DNA from 3 places in the Limnobaculum parvum genome. Region 2 is predicted to be linked to each of the others. Evidence: riboswitches for the same ligand, from Rfam matches in the RefSeq annotation. Region 2 holds a riboswitch; each other region holds the start of a gene.

Evidence for each region. A riboswitch is a leader RNA that binds a small molecule or an ion and turns the genes downstream of it on or off. The one in region 2 is predicted to bind thiamine pyrophosphate.
Region 1: another riboswitch for thiamine pyrophosphate. It lies ahead of thiB (thiamine ABC transporter substrate binding subunit); the one in region 2 lies ahead of thiM (hydroxyethylthiazole kinase).
Region 3: another riboswitch for thiamine pyrophosphate. It lies ahead of thiC (phosphomethylpyrimidine synthase ThiC); the one in region 2 lies ahead of thiM (hydroxyethylthiazole kinase).

Annotation. Positions count from the first base shown of each region.
Region 1 is NZ_CP029185.2:2,779,386-2,784,280, reverse strand. It holds gene thiQ (thiamine ABC transporter ATP-binding protein ThiQ) at 1-139, opposite strand, end outside; gene thiP (thiamine/thiamine pyrophosphate ABC transporter permease ThiP) at 123-1,733, opposite strand; gene thiB (thiamine ABC transporter substrate binding subunit) at 1,709-2,716, opposite strand; TPP riboswitch at 2,794-2,915, opposite strand; gene HYN51_RS11650 (DJ-1/PfpI family protein) at 3,067-3,744, shown strand; gene HYN51_RS11645 (DUF5862 family protein) at 4,120-4,431, shown strand; gene leuD (3-isopropylmalate dehydratase small subunit) at 4,854-4,895, opposite strand, start outside.
Region 2 is NZ_CP029185.2:1,023,055-1,027,949, reverse strand. It holds gene HYN51_RS03905 (hypothetical protein) at 1-89, opposite strand, end outside; gene epd (erythrose-4-phosphate dehydrogenase) at 333-1,394, shown strand; gene thiD (bifunctional hydroxymethylpyrimidine kinase/phosphomethylpyrimidine kinase) at 1,570-2,370, opposite strand; gene thiM (hydroxyethylthiazole kinase) at 2,364-3,179, opposite strand; TPP riboswitch at 3,214-3,317, opposite strand; gene HYN51_RS03885 (HlyD family efflux transporter periplasmic adaptor subunit) at 3,367-4,536, opposite strand; gene HYN51_RS03880 (type I secretion system permease/ATPase) at 4,547-4,895, opposite strand, start outside.
Region 3 is NZ_CP029185.2:388,567-393,461, reverse strand. It holds gene nfi (deoxyribonuclease V) at 1-311, opposite strand, end outside; gene hemE (uroporphyrinogen decarboxylase) at 304-1,368, opposite strand; partial or broken gene nudC (NAD(+) diphosphatase) at 1,474-2,249, opposite strand; gene rsd (sigma D regulator) at 2,352-2,849, shown strand; TPP riboswitch at 2,959-3,073, shown strand; gene thiC (phosphomethylpyrimidine synthase ThiC) at 3,170-4,895, shown strand, end outside.

The DNA.
Region 1 (4,895 bases), 1.8 Mb from region 2:
CGGCAATCAGATGCAATAAGGTGCTTTTCCCTGCGCCGCTGGGGCCAAGAACGGCAACGCGTTCACCAGCCTGAATATTCAGGTCGAAACACATGGATAGCGGAGGATAAAGATAACTTAACTTATTCAGAGCGATCATGTTTACGTCCGGGAAGTCGTTCAATCAGCGTGAATAGGAAAAAGCACAGTAGTAATAGCAGTAATGCCGTTACAGCACCCGATTCACTACGGTAATTTCCCAGTTGTTGATAGAGATAGTAGGGTAATGTGCGAAATTGTTCATTGCCAAACAGCGCGATAACACCAAAATCACCGATAGACAGCACACTGGCAAAGGCTAATGCCTGAGCGAGCGGGCGCTTCAGGGCTTTTAATTCGATCCAACGTAGCCGATTCCAGCCAGTCAACCCTAATGATACGTTAAGTAAAGCGTAACGCTCCCCCAGATCGCGCATTGGGTTTTCCAGTACTTTTAACGCATAAGGGATAGCCATCAAAGCATTAACCAGTATTACGATGCCGTCAGCGGAGTCAGGTAGCCCGGTGGTACTATTTAGCAGCAAAAAGAAACCCGTAGCTAAAACAATGGCTGGCATCGCCAAAATTACCATGCCACTGATTTCGAGCCTAGCTCCCCAAGAATTGTGGCGTAACCTGAGCTCTCTGCTACTCCACAACAACATTGTGGTCAGTGCCAGACTGAGCAATCCGGAGCCCAGAGCAATACGCAGTGAGGTGAACAGGGATTGCCACATTGCGCGTTGTTGTAGCACTTCAGGTACGGTACTGTTAATACCGTCTAACACCACGGCTGCCAGTGGCGGGAGCATCAAACATAAAGTCAGGGTAATCAGCAAGCCATCGGCTATTTTACTTAGTCGGGAATCTTGCCTGTCTCGCCATCCTTGACCATAGGTGTTTCCCACGGGGAGCGATGGGTTGAAACGTTGGCTGAGAAGGACAATCGATAGGCAGCAGACCAGCTGAATTAATCCTAATAACGCCGCGCGCTGAGGATCAAAGTCGTAATGCAGCGCCTGATAAATTGCTAGCTCAACGGTGGTCGCTTTAGGGCCGCCACCGAGGGATAATACGGTAGCAAAGCTGGCAAAACATAGCATAAACACTAGCGCACCGGTTGGCAGAAGTTGGCGCTTTAGGGCTGGCCATTCAACAAAACGAAAACGCTGCCACGAGCTCATACCTAATTGAGCGGCGAGCTGGCGTTGTTCAACGGCAATACCTTCCAGCGATTGGAGAAGGAGCCGTGTCGCGAGAGGTAAATTGAAAAAAGCATGAGCCAGTAAAATGCCCTGTAATCCATAGGGTGAAAAAGCATAGTCTATCCCCAGAGCATTTAGCAAATTAGCCAGCCAGCCTCGTTGACCATATACGCTAAGTAAGCCAAAAACAGCGACCAGCACCGGTAATACTAGCGTCATTGCACACAGACGTAACATTAACGTTCTACCGATAAAACGCCGGCGGTAGAGTGCGCGGGCAACAAAAATAGCCGGTATCAGGGATACCAACACTGACAGGAATGCCTGCCAGAAGGTAAAGCGTACGACGTGCCACAGATAGCTATCATTCAATAGCTGTCGGATATCTCCTGCAGGAGAATAAAGCCATAGCGCAGCAAAAGCTGCAAGCGCAACGCTGAGGATCAGCGTTGCAGCAATCAAACCCGGCCAGAGCCAGGAAGGGATTAATGGCTGACGGCGTTTTGCCATGCCTGAATCCATGAACTACGGTGTTGTGCTACCTCTTCAGGGCTAAATTCCAGTGTTGCTGAAGGTTTTGCTGTTTGAGTGAAGGCTTCTGGGAGTGGAATATCAATAACCGGATACATCCAGTTGGTGGTTGGGATTTCCTGTTGGAATGCCGGCGTCATCATAAAAGCCATAAACTTAGCTGCTAACTCGGGCTGTTTGCTATTAGCCAGCAGACCTGCAACTTCAACCTGCATATAGTGACCTTCACTGAAGTTAGCCGCGACATAGCGATTATCTTTCTCTTCTATGATGTGGTAGGCCGGAGAGGTGGTATAGCTGAGGACTAAATCGGCCTCACCTTTAAGAAACAGGCCGTAAGCGTCACTCCAACCTTTGGTTACAGTGACTGTTTTCTTCGCCAGCTTTTGCCAGGCCTGTGGCGCTTTATCGCCGTACACTTTTTGCATCCACAACAGTAAACCGAGTCCTGGGGTGCTGGTGCGTGGATCCTGATAGATAATTCGCCACTGTTCCGGGCTTTCAATCAGCTCATTCAGGCTTTTGGGTGGTGTCTTTAATTTTTCCGTATTGTAGACAAAGGCAAAGTAGCCATAGTCATACGGGATAAAGGTATCGTCTTGCCAGCCGCCGGGTAGCGTCAGTGAGTGGGCATTTACATCCAGCTTGTGTGGGACAAACAGGCCGGATTGTTTCGCAGCAACCAGCAAATTATTATCTAATCCCAATACCATGTCTGCGGTACTTTTTTTACCTTCCATCTTTAAACGATTAAGCAATGAAACGCCATCAGCTAGCGGAACCAGTTTCAATTCGCATTGGCACTGTGCTTCAAAGACTTTCTTGATCTTCGGACCGGGGCCCCAGTCAGAAGCAAAAGAGTCATAGGTATAGACGGTTAACGTTGGACGGTTTTCTGCCCCATTGGCCAGAAACGGGCAAACGGCAAGAAACCCGATTGCGGTGATGAGTTTTTTAAACACTTTGCACTCCCCTAAATAGTTCAGTCGGAAACAAAGGTCTTTGAGTTGGTTAAGCTATTCAGTAGGCATAGGAAGAAACTGAACACACTCTCAAATCCCTCCGCCGGGATTAACCGGATCAGGTTCTACGGGTATGGTCTGGTGTGATTTCACACGTTAAACACATTCTCAGCTTTATGTCGCACCCCGTTGAGAAGGACACATTGTAGAGTCTGTTTTGTCCGTGGGGAAGGGGATTATTATCAGGAGTGAATACTAACTTATTTCATTATCGGTGGTTTTACGTGGATAGCGTATAGTGAGACGAAACAAAACGAGTGTCCGTTTGTTTAATGATTTCGGAGTCATAAATGAATGTTGTTATGTTGTTGTACCCTAATATGACGCAATTAGATCTAACGGGGCCATTTGAGGTGTTTTCCAGCGTTAAGCAATTTAATGTCCATCTGGTGTGGAAAACCCTTGAGCCAGTTAGGGATACGCACGGCCTGACAATCTTGCCAACGGTCACTTTACAACAATCTCCTCAAGCCGATATTCTTTTTGTTCCTGGTGGTCCAGGCCAGTTGGCGTTAATGGAAGATCAGCAAATACTTACTTTTTTACGCCAACAGGCAGAAGGCGCTCAGTATGTTACTTCGGTGTGTACTGGCTCTTTAGTTTTGGCGGCGGCTGGATTATTGAGCGGCTATCGTGCAACCAGCCACTGGCTTTCGCTTGAGCAACTGGCCTATTTTGACGTTGAGCCGGTGAATCAGCGAGTGGTGGTTGATGGTAATCGAGTAACGGGAGCCGGTGTGACTTCTGGTATTGATTTTGCCCTGACGTTATTGGGCAAAATAAGGGGACCGGAAGAAGCAAAAATGGTGCAACTCAGAATGGAGTATGATCCTGCACCACCCTTTGTTGGCGGGTCACCTGCTAGCGCAGAAATAGAGTTGGTTGATAGAATTCGTACAACGACTCAAGTATTTCAGCAACAGCGGCAGGCGGTGTCTGAGAAAGTCGCCAAAAAAGTACGGAAGTGAGAAAGAAAATAGCGAGATGCGCCTCTTGGTGCGACTCACTATTGTTTTTAATCGCCATTTATAAAAAAGATATTTATCAACAATAGTCATTAATATATTTTGCTTTATCGTTGAAGTGGTCTTTTTATTTCTATGAAAATAAGTCGATATTAAGACATCTCCTTATGGCGATCTTATCTATCGGTAGGATGCTAAGTGTTTACTCATTTTATTTAATTTTTTAATTATTCAGCCTTATTTAGGATGTAAAATTGGTTTAAATCAATAGAAATAAAAAAATTATTTGTGATAAAAATAAACTCGCCTTAAATATTTAAGGCTTTTTTTTCTATCAATATTTTTTATTGATTAATATATCCATAAAAGGGAATTATCATGCGTGAATTACAAAATAGTGAAATTGAGCAAGTGAGTGGTGCTTGGGCTGCAAACTTTAGTGATGCTATAGAAGGCGCTTTAGTTGGCCTTGGCGATGGTTTTTCAACGGGCCTAGGTTTAGGTACTAAAGTTGCTGGCGAAGCGGGTGGCGGCATTCTGGGTTTTGGCCTGATTGGTTCAGCTGTTGGGGCAGCGGTAGCTAGCGTTGTTGGTGGTATTTATGGCGCTGTTGGTGGATTCGCTTTAGGTAAAACTGAAATTAAATCTATCGCTAAAGAATATCGCGACGCTTTCACTAGCTATAAGTGATCTGACCGTTAGGTTGTAAAGCATATTAAAACAGAGAGCTTTGCTCTCTGTTTTTTTTGAGTGGTTAATAACGATAGTATAAATTATTAGTGAAATGTGTATTGCCTTTATTAATTTTCACTCTGATTAGAGTTCTTTTAATATAAAAATAATTGACATGTGATAATGACTGTTTATCCGGTTTTTAAATTATAAATTTTAATAATTAGTACAATAACTTTAATGTGCGTTAATTGGTTTTAATTTAAATGGAAACAGATAAATAATAAGATATCCGAAAAGGTTAGGCGTTTTTCCAGCATTAGAGGTCACTTGTGATTAACGTTGTTGGATGGGTTCTCTTTTTGGGTATGAATTATCACAAAGGGGCCTGCATATGCTGGCCCCTTTGTGTTTGACTAGTGTTTGGTTAATCCTATCTTCTAGCGCAGAAAGGCAGGTTGTTTAGCTTCATAGGCGCTAAT
Region 2 (4,895 bases):
GAGCCACGCGGGCAAGGTTCCGTGTAAGACTGGGAAGTACATCCCAGTAAAAACAGCGCAATACAAGAGATTAACGATATTCTAATCATAAAGATTCCGACCTCATCACTACGGGATAATGACTACAGTTAATGATAGTCCATCGAATTATACAAGGAGGATATTAGCGAGCTTTACACAGGCACCTGAAGTCTGTCATCTTGTCCATTATCTTCCGGCATCATCAGAACAATTATCGCTAGTCTAGCTTGTGATATTTTTATCTCACAGCACACTCACTTTCTTGCATTACGCTAACCAACCGGCATGATAACGAACAATAAAGGAATAACATGACCATCCGAGTAGCTATTAATGGATTTGGCCGTATTGGTCGCAGCGTTTTACGCGCTTTATACGAGTCAGAACATCATAAAAAAATCAGTGTGGTTGCTATCAATGAATTAGCCGACCCTAATGGTATGGCGCACTTATTGAAATATGATTCAACCCACGGACGCTTTGCCCGTCGCGTCCGCCAAGAAGGCAGAATGCTATGGGTAGATGATGATGCAATGCAGCTATTTCATCACAAAGAGATTGCCAATCTGCCGTGGAAATCATTGGACGTAGATATCGTACTGGATTGCAGCGGCGTTTACGGCAGCCGTGCCGATGGTGAAGCGCATATTGCAGCCGGTGCGAGAAAGGTTCTTTTCTCCCATCCAGGAGGAAACGACTTAGATGCAACCATTGTGTATGGCGTTAACCACCATGAATTGAAAGCTGAACACCGTATCGTTTCCAATGCGTCTTGTACCACTAACTGCATTATTCCGATAATCAAACTATTGGATGACAACTTTGAAATTCGCTCCGGCACGGTAACCACCATTCATGCTGCAATGAACGATCAGCCCGTCATTGATGCTTACCACAAAGACTTACGCCGCGCCCGTGCCGCTAACCAGTCAATCATTCCCGTAGATACCAAATTGGCAGCAGGGATTACCCGTATCTTCCCTAAGTTTTGCGATCGTTTTGAAGCGATTTCGGTGCGAGTGCCCACCATCAATGTAACGGCGATCGACCTGAGCGTTACGCTGGAAATACCGGTGAGCGTACAGGATGTCAATCAACTGTTTGTACAGGCGGCTAAACATACCTTTCAGGGTATTGTGGATTATACCGAACTGCCGCTGGTCTCCACCGATTTCAACCACGACCCGCACAGCGCCATTGTCGATGGTACACAAACCCGAGTCAGCGGTCAGCATCTGGTAAAAATGCTGGTATGGTGTGATAACGAATGGGGATTTGCTAACCGTATGCTGGATACCACACTGGCTATGGTTGCCAGTGAGCAGTTATCGGAAGAAAGCTCCGCTGAAAAAGTCACGGAACACAGTCTGTAGTCTTCACTGTGTTTGTTACCTGACAGGAAAACCTAATAAATAAGCGTCAATGGACAATCCGGTCGTAAAACCTAAAGCGCGTATATTAGTTTCGTGCTCGACCGGAAGACCATCTGAACTCAACCATAGAGTGTGTCGGGCCTAGCCCGTTAGTTAATTACAGAAGATTTTATTATCACCACCAGCGATGAAAATGGTGTACCGGGCCGATGCCGTGCCCCACTTCCAGACTGTCCGCCATGATCAATGCCTGCTGCAAATAATCTTTAGCCATTTGTACCGTCTGCGCCCAGCTATCACAGCGAGGGCGTAACGCTGCCAGCGCGGCGGAAAGCGTACACCCGGTTCCGTGGGTATGTTTCGTAGCGATTCTTTTGGCACTAAAGCGCAGCGTTTGCTGTGGGGTAATCAACCAGTCCGGGCTTTCCGCCTCACTTAAATGACCGCCTTTCATTAACACCGCCGAACAGCCCATCCCTAACAGCGCTTTCCCTTGCTCCAACATTTCTGACTCACTGGTGGCAACAGGACAATCAAGCAGAGCGGCAGCTTCCGGTAGGTTAGGCGTAATCAGAGAAACTATCGGCAACAACTGACGGCGAATGGCCTCTACTGCATCCAAAGCCAGTAACGGATCGCCACTTTTCGCTACCATCACGGTATCCAGCACCACATAAGGAATGGGGTAGCGTTTTAATGACTCAGCCACGACCTGTACAATATCTGATTCGGCCAACATGCCAATTTTGGCACTGTCGATACGCACATCGTCCAGCACCGAACTAAGCTGGGCTGCCACAAAATCAGGCTCAATGCGATAAACTGACTGCACACCGAGGGTGTTTTGTGCAACCAACGCGGTTATCACGCTGGTACCATAAGCACTCAAGGCAGAGAAGGTTTTTAAGTCAGCCTGTATGCCAGCACCGCCGCTGGGGTCGGTACCGGCAATAGTTAATGCATTAATTCTCATAATGTTTTACCCATCAGGTGTTCTGGTTGCAGTTGATAAAGTAAATCAAGAAAACGAGGAACAAAACTCCCCGGCCCGGTCGCTGCTCCGGCAGCCATACCACCGCAAAAGGCCATCATCATGCAGGCACTGGCAACCAGCTCGAGAGCCTTCTCTTTATCCAGTGATAAAAATGCGGCCACTACCGCCGATAACGCGCAGCCCGTTCCCACCACTCGGGTCATTAACGGATCGCCAAAAGGTAAGGCATAGCAGGTTTGACCGTCGGTCACATAATCAATAGCGCCGGTCACCGCCACGACGGCACCACTGTGGTTGGCTAACTCGATGGCGGCGGGTAGCGCAGCTAAAGAGTCATCGGTGCTGTCAACGCCGCGTCCTGCTGAGTTAAAACCGGCCAGCGCCATAACTTCGGAAGCATTACCGCGAATGGCTGTGGGTTTCATGGTCAGTAATTGGCGGGCGAAGTCGGTACGGTAGCCCAGTCCGCCGACCGCTACCGGATCCAAAACCCAAGGAACACCCGCACCATTTGCCGACGCAACGGCCAGCAACATAGCTTCTGCCTGAGTTTCATTCAGGGTTCCCACATTGACCAGAAGCCCGTTGGCAATCGCGCTAAAATCACCGACTTCTTGTCGAGCCACCACCATTGCCGGTGAAGCACCTAAAGCCAGCAGAACATTGGCGGTAAAATTTTGCACCACCTGATTCGTCAGGCAGTGAACTAAGGGGGAAGCGGTTCGTAGTTGCGTCAGCCAATGGGCCGCAGCAGAAGCGGGAAAAGGTTGAAGGTTGTGAGATAAATTCATAAAGCTCCCAACCGGCGTTAAAGAAGGCAGTACCGGTGGGATACCGTGACTTCCCTACGCTGGCATAATCCAGATCAGGTAATACGGGTGATATCTCAGCCGCTGTACATGTTGCACAGGGCACCCCGAGTCGAAGTAACATATTAGACGATTGAGTCAAAGGATCAAGACATTGTCGGGGGAATCATTAACGTTCCCGCAATGCCTCCTGCACCTTATTCAGCGGTTTAATCAAATAATCCAGCACCGTCTTCTGTCCGGTTTTAATCTCTACGTTGGCAACCATGCCGGGCATAATCGGAAAACGCTTACCGTTTTTATTATGCAGATCGGCATTTTTGGTGCGTACATAAACCCGATAATAGTACTGATCTCGCCGCACCTCATCCTGTATGGTATCCGGTGAAACCACCACCACGGTTCCATCCAGATTGCCATAAATAGAGGAGTCGTAAGCGGTAAGTTTGACCGTTGCCGGAAGATCTGGCCGAATATACGCGATATCACGCGGGTTGATTCGGGTTTCAATCAGCAGATGGTCTTCCAGCGGCACAATCTCCATTAACTTACCGCCCGGAGGCAAAACGCCGCCCACGGTGGTGACCTGAATATCTTTTACCACACCATGCACCGGAGAATAGAGCGTGGCGCGATCCAGTTGATCGGCTTTGCCCGTCATCCCCTCCATTTGGGCATCCAGCTCGGCGTTATTTTTTACCTGTTCCTCACGCGCCCGCACCGCATACTGATTACGTGCTTCATCAATTTTTCCCTGTAACTCAGAGGCCTGACGCTGCAAGCGAATCACTTCAACCCGGCTGGCGGCCCCTTTTTCAATCAGTGGCTGGGTCATTTTCAGTTCGGCGTTAACCAGATCGTACGAACGCTGCAAGTTGGAAACCGTTTCGTCCCGATTACGCCGCCTTGATTCATACAGTTGACGTTCCCGCGCCACCAGTTCTGGTTCCTGTAATGTATCGGGACTGAATTCCAGCGGTGCCCCAGTCAATTCAGAACGCAAACGCTCTGCAGAGGCTCGCAGAGTTCTAACCCGTGATGCCGCCTCACCATAGTTAGACTGGAAACGTTTAGGATCGAGCTGGGCCAGCACCTGTCCCTTGTTAACAATGTCGCCTTCATGTACCGGCATGGCAGAAACAATGCCGCCATCCAGACTCTCTATGACCTGAGCGCGAGTTGAAGGCGTCACTTTCCCCGTTCCCACGGTCACTTCATCTAATGAAGCAAAACTCGCCCAGATAAACAGCAGTATTCCACCCAATAACGTCAGCCAAACCACTGATGAATGACGGCGTCCTTGCTGGGCCATATCTTCCTGCATTGATAGTTCAGTCATGGCTTTATCCTCAAGCGACGATAGATGCGACATGGGTGTTATGGCGAGCCTGATTCAGGATCTCATCGCGTGGGCCATCTGCGACAATTTTTCCCCCATCAACCACCACAATACGATCCACCAAAGCCAGTAACGCCGGACGATGCGTCACTAAAATCAGTGAACGACCAACCAGCCAACACTGGAGCTGGCGGATAACATAGCTTTCCAGCTGTTCATCCATGGATGCGGTAGGTTCATCCAGTAATACCACCTGTGGATTTCGCACAATGAGTCGACTCAACATCACCATCTGGCGCTGGCCTCCGGATAACCCTCGCCCACCTTCGTTTATTAACCGGTCAAGACTGGAAGCATCC
Region 3 (4,895 bases), 630 kb from region 2:
TCGACAAACAACAACTGGGGCTTAATGGTGAGCTTTTGCCATGCAACCAGTAAAGCAGGGCATTCGCGGAAAGAGAGTAATCCGGGAATATAGGGAATATTTGTAGGTACCCGGGCAATCTGGTACTCCACCAATTCCAACTTGGGATAGCTCAGAATGGCTATCGCTGCCCGAGTTATGGTTCCATCTTGTTCAAAACCGACATCTGCACCGGCAATCCAATCAGGTTCAGTGAAACCCAGCCGATCGTCTCTGACAATCAACTGGGCTTTTTCAGACTGTTCAGCCCGCAAAGAAGCGGTATCAATCATGATAGGCGCGAGACAGTTTATGAACCGCTTCGACAAAAGCACCAGCATGCTCAGGTGGAACATCCTGATGGATGCCGTGGCCCAGATTAAATACGTGACCGTTACCGTGACCAAATCCAGAAAGAATACTCGCCACTTCCTGTTCAATTCTGGCTGGTGGAGCATACAGCATGGAAGGATCCATATTGCCCTGTAGCGCCACCCGCTCGCCCACCCGCTTACGGGCATCAGCAATATCGGTAGTCCAGTCCAGACCGAGCGCATCACATCCGGTATTCGCCATGGCTTCTAACCATTGACCTCCGCCTTTAGTAAACAGCGTCACCGGCACTTTGCGACCTTCATTTTCGCGAATCAAGCCATCAACAATCTTGTGCATATAGGCCAGTGAAAACTCCAGATAATCACGCCCGGTTAACACACCGCCCCAAGTATCAAAAATCATTACTGACTGTGCACCGGCTTTAATTTGGGCATTCAGATATAAAACAACGCTGTCTGCGATCTTATCCAGTAGCTTATGCAACACAGGTCCATCGGCATACATCATCTTTTTGATTTTAGTGAATGCTTTGCTGCTACCGCCTTCAACCATATAGGTCGCCAATGTCCACGGGCTGCCAGAAAAACCGATAAGAGGAACCTCTCCAGCCAGATTACGACGGATAGTACGTACCGCATTCATCACATAAGCCAATTCCTGTTCCGGATCGGGAACCGGTAGATTATCAACATCCGCCTTACAGGTGATAGGACGTTCAAAGCGAGGGCCTTCACCGGCTTCAAAATAGAGTCCCAACCCCATCGCATCAGGAATGGTTAAAATATCGGAAAACAGGATAGCCGCATCCAGTGCATAACGACGCAGTGGCTGTAATGTCACTTCACAAGCCAGTTCGGCATTTTTGCACAGCGACATAAAATCACCGGCTTCAGCTCTGGTTGCTTTATATTCAGGTAAATAACGCCCGGCCTGACGCATCATCCAGACAGGGGTTATATCAACAGGTTGGCGTAATAACGCACGCAGATAGCGATCGTTTTTTAATTGATTCATTATTTTTATCCTTCTGGTATTGCGCGCATTGTAACATGCAACAAGCTCTTCCAATATAAAGAGGGCATATTACTATATCTACCCCATATCCTAATCGGCAAAATGCTAATCATCATGCTCAGATCGACATAATGCGATGGTATCTTCAATCAATCGACGCGCTATCGTACCCGGAGGAGGAAGTTGAGGAAGATTGTCATAGCGAAACCAGTCAGCATCCAGCAATTCTGAAGTATCGATTTTCAGTTCTCCGCCCGCGTAATCAGCTAAGTAAGCCATCATCAGGGAGTGTGGAAACGGCCAAGGCTGAGAGGAGATATAGCGCAGATTAGTCACCTGCAAATTACTCTCTTCTTGTACTTCTCGGGCTACCGCTTGCTCCAGTGTTTCCCCCACTTCAACAAAGCCAGCCAGTGCGGTGTAAATCCCCCTCGATGGCGGTTATGTTGCGCCAGTAAAATCCGGTCTTCACGACGGATCGCAACGATAATGCAAGGGGCAATTTGCGGATAGTTGCGCTGGCGGCAGTTATTGCACAAACAGGCCCACTCCCGATCGCTGCTATACATAGGATGACCACAGTAGCCACAGAACTTATGTGCCCGATAGAATTCCTCTAGCTGAACCGCTCTGCCTGCAAGTTGAAACAATCCACGGTCTTCATTTAGCAATTGCCGAACCGAAGCCATATCCCTTGAGCGTTCTTTACATACCAGCCAAACAGACTCACTTTGCCACTCACCAATTCGATGGGCTTTTTCACCGGATAAGCCAAAATCTTTAGCACTACCACAGGGAACCTCACCTTTTGGCAACCATAATTTCCCGGCGTGGCTCAATAACCACCAGCCAGATTCATTACCTTGTAGTTGTTGTTCCATAAACGTTTTGCTCAACCTCTTAATTTGCTGGCAATCTAACAACAATAGATTTACATTACTTTAACTTGCTATTTTACTAACAGCCATCACTCTGGAAACACTATGCTAAACCAACTCGAAAGCTTAGCCGAGCGCGTGGGCGGCAAAATCAAACTGATTGATCAGTGGTTAGAATCACGTAAAAACCTACTGGTTACTTATTACCGTCTTGTTGGTATTAAGCCAAATAAAGAAAAAAATGTCCCTCTCGATGAGAAAGCCCTAATCGATTTTGGACACCATCTGGTGGACTATCTCTCCTCTTGCCATTTTCATATTTATGACAAAGTCATTACTCAGGAAGAGGGCGCCAGTAGCCCAAATCTGCTTATTGGCCAAAAAGCCTACCCGAGATTAGAAGAGAATACCCAAAAGATTATGGCGTTCTACGACAATTATGTCGAAAAGGGCATCAACGAAGACACCATATTACAACTGCATGAAGATCTTTCAACCGTTGGTGAACTGTTGGAAAGACGCTTCTCGCTGGAAGATAAACTGATTCAGGAAGCGACCAATAGCTGGCTTAGCCATCACTCATCCACTGCATCAGAAAAATAACTAAAGGTGGTGCTAATTTCTGGCACCATTTGAGTATAAACCGAGCGGGAAAACCACTTATGGTTTTTGTTAGCTGACTTATACTGTGTTGTATCACTGTGTTTGGTGATTAATCTTGTCGGAGTGCCTAGTGCCACCTAGTGACACAGGCTGAGACCGTTAATTCGGGATCCGCGGAACCTGATCGGGCTAATACCCGCGAAGGGAACAAGAGTAATATCATTCAGATAAACCGAAAACGTTTAACGCCTTTTCGGCTTTATCATTACTCCCTCTCCGAGCTCCGGACAAGCAATCCTTAATGATATTAGGAGCTTGCTATGTCTAACCGAAGAACCCAACGCGCTCAGGCGCAGCAATTTATTGACCAGCTACAGGGAAGCGCCTTTCCCAATTCAAAACGTATCTATCTGCAAGGCTCACAAGCCGATTTGCGTGTTCCCATGCGTGAAATTCAGTTATCACCAACGCTGGTGGGTGGCCACCAAGAAAATCCTGAATATCAGGACAATGAAGCCATACCGGTTTACGATACTTCAGGTCCCTATGGCGATCCTCTGGCAACGCTGGATGTTCGACAAGGGCTATCAACGCTACGGAAAAACTGGATCGAACAACGTGGTGATTCTGAGTTTTTGCCTCAGGTCAGCTCACTCTTTACCCAAAAAAGGTTGGCTGACGAAGGGTTAGACCATCTGCGTTATACGCATCTCCCCGCACCCCGCAAAGCCAAACCCGGCAAACGCGTTACCCAGTTACACTACGCCAGAGCGGGTATCGTAACCCCAGAGATGGAATTTATTGCCATCCGCGAAAATATGGGGCGGGAACGGATTCGCACCGAGGTATTGAAGCAACAACACCCAGGGCAAAACTTTGGTGCCGTATTGCCGGACAATATCACCCCGGAATTTGTCCGTAATGAGGTAGCGTCAGGCCGAGCCATCATTCCTCTGAATATTAACCACCCAGAATCAGAACCCATGATTATCGGCCGAAATTTTCTGGTAAAAGTGAACGCTAACATTGGTAATTCAGCACTGACCTCCTCTATTGAAGAAGAAGTCGAGAAACTGGTTTGGTCTACCCGCTGGGGCGCCGATACGGTAATGGACCTCTCTACCGGGCGCTATATTCATGAAACACGCGAATGGATTATTCGTAACAGCCCGGTGCCTATCGGTACCGTCCCCATTTATCAGGCTCTAGAAAAAGTTAACGGTATTGCTGAAAACCTCAGTTGGGAAGTATTTAAAGACACGCTGATCGAGCAGGCTGAACAAGGCGTCGATTACTTCACCATTCATGCCGGAGTGCTGCTACGTTATGTGCCGATGACCGCCAATCGCCTGACGGGAATTGTCTCTCGGGGTGGCGCTATCATGGCGAAATGGTGCTTATCTCACCATCAGGAGAACTTTCTCTATCAACACTTTGGCGAAATCTGTGAGTTATGCAGCCAGTACGATGTTGCACTTTCGCTGGGTGACGGCCTGCGCCCCGGCTCCATTCAGGATGCCAATGATGAAGCACAGTTTGCAGAACTAAAAACACTCGGTGAACTCACCAAAATCGCTTGGGAGTATGACGTTCAGGTAATGATTGAAGGCCCTGGTCATATTCCCATGCACATGATTCGCCAAAACATGACCCTTGAGTTAGAGCACTGCCATGAAGCCCCCTTTTATACCTTAGGGCCACTGACAACCGATATCGCCCCGGGATACGACCACTTTACCTCCGGGATTGGTGCTGCCCTGATAGGCTGGTTTGGCTGCGCTATGCTGTGTTATGTCACTCCCAAAGAGCATCTTGGTTTACCAAATAAAGAAGATGTCAAACAGGGGCTTATTACCTACAAAATTGCCGCTCACGCTGCCGATCTGGCGAAAGGGCATCCCGGTGCGCAAATTCGCGATAACGCCATGTCAAAAGCCCGCTTTGAATTTCGTTGGGAAGATCAGTTCAATCTGGCCCTCGACCCGGAAACTGCTCGGGCTTATCACGATGAAACATTGCCCCAAGCTTCCGGCAAAGTTGCTCACT